DNA from 2 places in the Arthrobacter sp. 05T47 genome. Region 2 is predicted to be linked to the other one. Evidence: riboswitches for the same ligand, from Rfam matches in the RefSeq annotation. Region 2 holds a riboswitch; the other holds the start of a gene.
What was found. Region 2 has a riboswitch for glycine ahead of gcvP (aminomethyl-transferring glycine dehydrogenase). Riboswitches for the same ligand answer to the same signal wherever they lie in the genome.
Positions count from the first base shown of each region.

Region 1: linked by a shared signal. The riboswitch ahead of gcvP (aminomethyl-transferring glycine dehydrogenase) and the one ahead of gcvP (aminomethyl-transferring glycine dehydrogenase) in region 2 are both predicted to bind glycine.

Region 1 is NZ_JBFTKG010000024.1:65,529-67,915, reverse strand. It holds gene gcvP (aminomethyl-transferring glycine dehydrogenase) at 1-1,513, opposite strand, end outside; glycine riboswitch at 1,553-1,666, opposite strand; glycine riboswitch at 1,668-1,766, opposite strand; gene AC1DEY_RS16135 (TetR/AcrR family transcriptional regulator) at 1,967-2,387, opposite strand, start outside.
Region 2 is NZ_JBFTKG010000043.1:4,688-7,074, forward strand. It holds gene gcvP (aminomethyl-transferring glycine dehydrogenase) at 1-984, opposite strand, end outside; glycine riboswitch at 1,022-1,127, opposite strand; glycine riboswitch at 1,129-1,226, opposite strand; gene AC1DEY_RS20390 (putative hydro-lyase) at 1,751-2,387, opposite strand, start outside.

The DNA.
Region 1 (2,387 bases), on a different contig from region 2:
CCAACGGGATCATGGTGCGGTCCAGGGCAAGGTCGCGGTCCGAGAGGCGGCGGATGTAGCGCAGCAGCTGGGTTTCGGAGCGGTGGGTGTTGAACACCGGGTGCTGCAGGTAGTCGGAGGTCCGTTCGACGGCGGTGTCCAGGCCGAAGGAGGAGTCTGCTGCGTCAACGACGCTGGCCCCGAAGGCGGCGACGACGTCGGCGACGATGGCCGCCGTCGTGGCCTCATCGGCGGAGATGCCGACGGTGTCGGCGTCGATGGCGCGCAGGTTGACGCCCTTGGCGTCGGCGGCCGCGATGATCTCTGCTGCCCGGCCCGGCACGGAGACGGTGATGGTGTCGAAGAAGGAGGTGTGCAGCACGTCGAAGCCGGCGGTCTTCAGGGAGGCTGCGATGGTCCTGGCGTGGCCGTGGACGGTCTGGGCGATTGCCTTCAGCCCGTCGGGGCCGTGGTAGACGGCGTAGAAGGATGCCACGATGGCCAGCAGCGCCTGGGCGGTGCAGATGTTCGAGGTGGCCTTCTCCCGGCGGATGTGCTGCTCGCGGGTTTGCAGGGCCAGGCGGTAGGCGGGGACGCCCGCGTTGTCCTTGGAGACGCCGACGAGGCGGCCGGGCATGGAGCGTTCGAGCCCCTTCTGGACCGCCATGTAGGCCGCGTGCGGGCCGCCGAAGAACAGCGGCACGCCGAAGCGCTGGGCGGAGCCGACGGCGATGTCGGCGCCCTGTTCGCCCGGGGACGTGATGAGGGTCAGGGAGAGGAGGTCGGCCGCGACGGTGACGAGGGCGCCGCGTTCCTTGGCTTCGGCGATCACGGCGGTGTGGTCGAACACGCGGCCGGAGACGCCGGGCTGCTGCAGGACGACGCCGTTGATGACGCCCTCGGGCAGGCCCCTGGAGAGGTCGGCAACCTCGACCTCGAAGCCGAGGGCCTCGGCGCGGCCCTTGACGATCGCGATGGTCTGCGGGAGGCAGTCGGCGTCCAAGACGGTCTTGCCGTCGTGGGCGGCCTTGTTCTTGTTCGCGCGGCGCATCATCAGCACGGCCTCGGCGACGGCGGTGGCTTCGTCCAGCAGCGAGGCGTTGGCGATCGGCAGCCCGACGAGGTCCTGGACCATGGTCTGGAAGTTCAGCAGCGCCTCGAGCCGGCCCTGGGAGATTTCCGGCTGGTAGGGCGTGTAGGCGGTGTACCAGGCCGGGGCTTCGAGGATGTTGCGGCGGATTACCGGCGGGGTGAGGGTGTCGTAGTAGCCCTGCCCGATCATCTGCACGGCGGTCTTGTTTTTCGCGGCCAGCTTGCGCAGTTCGGCGAGGACTTCCACTTCGCTGAGGGCTGCGTCGAGCGCGAGGTCGGAGTCCTGGCGGATGTCCTTCGGAACGGCGGTGTCCACCAGGGCGTCGACGGTGTCGTAGCCGACAGCCTTCAGCATGGCGTCGACGTCGGCCTGGCGGCGGGCGCCGATGTGCCGGTCAACGAAGGACGTGGAGGCTGGGGTAACAGTCACAAGGAACTCCATAACTCAGGCGGCGCASGGTACGCCACATTGATTCGGGTTCCTCCCCGCTCTGTATTGGACCTGAGAGTTTCCGCGCAGCCSMYATGMGGGGCTCCGCTTGCACCGTCGGTGAGCACAGCGCGCTAGGGACGCACSTGCTACTTTCCAGAGATGCCTTGCCGCGGCGGTACATGGGCCTGAGAGATTCCTGGGGAGGATTTGCTCCTACGGCGCCTGCTTGTACCTACTTGCAGGACTCTCCCGCCGCAGATCAAAGGCGTATTCAATTTGGGGTGACAACAGTCACAGCACTCATTGTCCTATGCCGGGCGCGCGTCCGCAAACTCCCTCCCGGCGGCGGCCCCAAGTTACAGGTCCGGCCACGCGAGTTCGCCGCAGGCGTGCGGGGACGCCGCTTCGTTCCGGCGTAGTCGCAGGCTTCCGGCGTATTCGACGGGCGGGTCTCGGCGGCCGTCAGCGGCGCAGCTTCTCGACGGCGGCCAGGAGGCTCTCGACGTCGTCACTGACTTCCGGCGGCTGCCCGCCCGGCCCCCGGCCCAGCATGGCGTTGAAGTACAGCCCGTCCCCCATGTACAGGACGGCTTTCGCCATGGCGGGCCCGACGTCGGCAGCCAGCAGTTCCAGCCAGTTCGCCTGGGCGGCGGCGAAGCGGCGGAGGGTCTCCTGGTGCGCCACCTCGGCGAGCCTCGTGGCCGCGACGAACACCCGGTCCATGGGGGTGTCCGCCCACACCGAGGACTTGATGAAGTACACCGCCGCACCCTCGGGGGCCTCAGCCATGGCGGCGACATCGGCAGCGAGGTGCCCGTCCAGTCGCTCGAGCAGGACCGCGATCATCGCCTCCTTGGTCGGGAAGTGGTAGAGCAGGCCCCCC
Region 2 (2,387 bases):
ACGGGTCTGCAGGGCCAGACGGTAGGCGGGGACGCCCGCGTTGTCCTTGGAGACGCCAACAATTCGGCCGGGAAGCGTGCGTTCCATGCCTTCGCGCACCGCCATGTAGGCCGCGTGCGGGCCGCCGAAGAACAGCGGCACGCCCAGGCGCTGCGTGGAGCCGACGGCGATGTCCGCGCCCTGCTCGCCCGGAGGGGTGATCAAGGTCAGGGCCAGAAGGTCCGCTGCCACGGTGACCAGGGCGCCGCGGCCTTTGGCCTCTGCGATCACGGCGGACTGGTCCCACACCCGGCCGGAAACGCCCGGCTGCTGCAGGACGACGCCGTTGATGTCGCCGGCGGGCAGTCCCTGGGAGAGGTCGGCGACCTCGACCTCGAAGCCCAATGCGTCGGCGCGGCCCCGCACAATGGCGATGGTCTGCGGGAGGCAGTCGGCGTCGAGGACGGTCTTGCCGTCGCGGGCACCTGCGTTCTGTCCTGCGGACTTATTTGCCCTGCGCATCAGGAGCACGGCTTCGGCGACGGCGGTGGCCTCGTCGAGGAGGGACGCATTGGCGACCGGCAGCGCGGTGAGGTCCTGGACCATGGTCTGGAAGTTCAGCAGTGCCTCGAGCCGGCCCTGGGAGATCTCCGGCTGGTAGGGCGTGTAGGCCGTGTACCAGGCGGGGGCCTCGAGGATGTTGCGGCGGATGACCGGCGGCGTGACGGTGTCGTAATAGCCCTGGCCGATCATCTGCACGGCGGTCTTGTTCTTGGAAGCCAGCTTGCGCAGTTCGGCCAGCACCTCAACTTCGCTGAGGGCGCTGTCCAGGCTGAGCGGCTTTTCCTGGCGAATGGAAGCGGGGAGTGCATTGTCTACGAGGCCGTCTACGCTGTCGTAGCCGACGGCCTTGAGCATGGTGTCGATGTCTGTTTGGCGGCGCGCACCGATATGGCGGTCTGCGAACGTGGACGGGGACGACTGAATCGTCATGAGGAACTCCATAATTCAGGTGGCACATAGTGCCACGATGATTCGGGTTCCTCCCCGCTCTGTATTGGACCTGAGAGTTTCCGCGTTGCCTGCTGTTAGCAGGCGCCACTTGCACCGTCGGTGAGCCCGGTTTCCCGGACTGCTTTCCAGAGTTGCCTTGCCGCGGCGGTACGTGGGCCTGAGAGATTCCTGGGGAGGATTTGCTCCTACGGCGCCTGCTGAACGTACCGGCAGGACTCTCCCGCCGCAGATCATAAGCTGTGCCACTGGTGGGTGACACGGCTCACACGTTACTTGTTGCGGGGGCCGGTTGCAAGAGGTGGGTCCGTATGACGCGTTGTTTGACGATAACAACCGCAAGCCGGTCCGCGTCCGCGAGGCTAGGCCAACTAGTCCGCCGGCCGGGGAGGTTCGTGGAGGCCGAATGCCGAGCCTTGGAGGTATGGCACGGCACCGGAGTCGCCGGAAGCGGACGACGGCGGGAAGTCCCGCCGTCGTCCGCTTCCCGTTTGGTGCCCTTACAGTCTGTGATACTCCGGAGCCGCCCACCGGGCACCTGCGGAATCGGCCTTGCTGGCCGGCTGGCCTGCGTACGTCCAGACACACGGCCGGCCGGCATCACTCGGGAGGAGCTGGCCCTCGTGCATCGAGATGCTCGCTCCGGCCGGGCTCTGCCAGACTCCGGTCAGTTCGCAGTGGGTGCCCGTGGCTTGCCGCCGCGGCGCTGAGAGTTTGACGATCCTGCGTGCCCGTTTCTCGGCTACGGGAAATCTCTTCTTCACGATGACGCTCCTGTCCGTTCCCGGTAGGTGCTTTCGGGAACATCAGTGATGAACATGTGTCCGGGGGCGTGGCTGATGGCGAAGGCGGGCCTTGATGCCATCACTGCGCTCTGCGGCGTCACGCCGCAGGCCCAGAAAACCGGCACTTCTCCCGGCCGGATCTCCACCGCGTCGCCGAAGTCGGGGAGGTTGATGTCGGCAATGCCGAGGTCCCCGGGCGTCCCGACGTGAACCGGGCTGCCGTGAACCTTAGGTACTTCCGACGTCACCCTGATGGCCGTTTGGACCAGTTCGGGCGGCATCGGGCGCATGGAGACCACCATCGGCCCGTGGATTCGGCCGGCAGGGGTGCACTCGATGTTCGTGCGGTACATGGGGACGTTGCGGCCGGTTTCGGTGTGCCGGAGCGGGACGCCCGCGCTGGCAAGCGCGGCTTCGAAGGTGAAACTGCAGCCGATGAGGACGCCTACCATGTCATCACGCCAGACCGATGCGACGTCCGTGACTTCGCCGGCAAGTTCGCCGTCCACCCACACCCGGTAGGCCGGGATGTCAGTGCGGATGTCCGACCCCGCGGCGAGGGCGCTCTGGTACTGTCCCGCCGGGATTACGTCGATGACGGGGCAGGCTTTG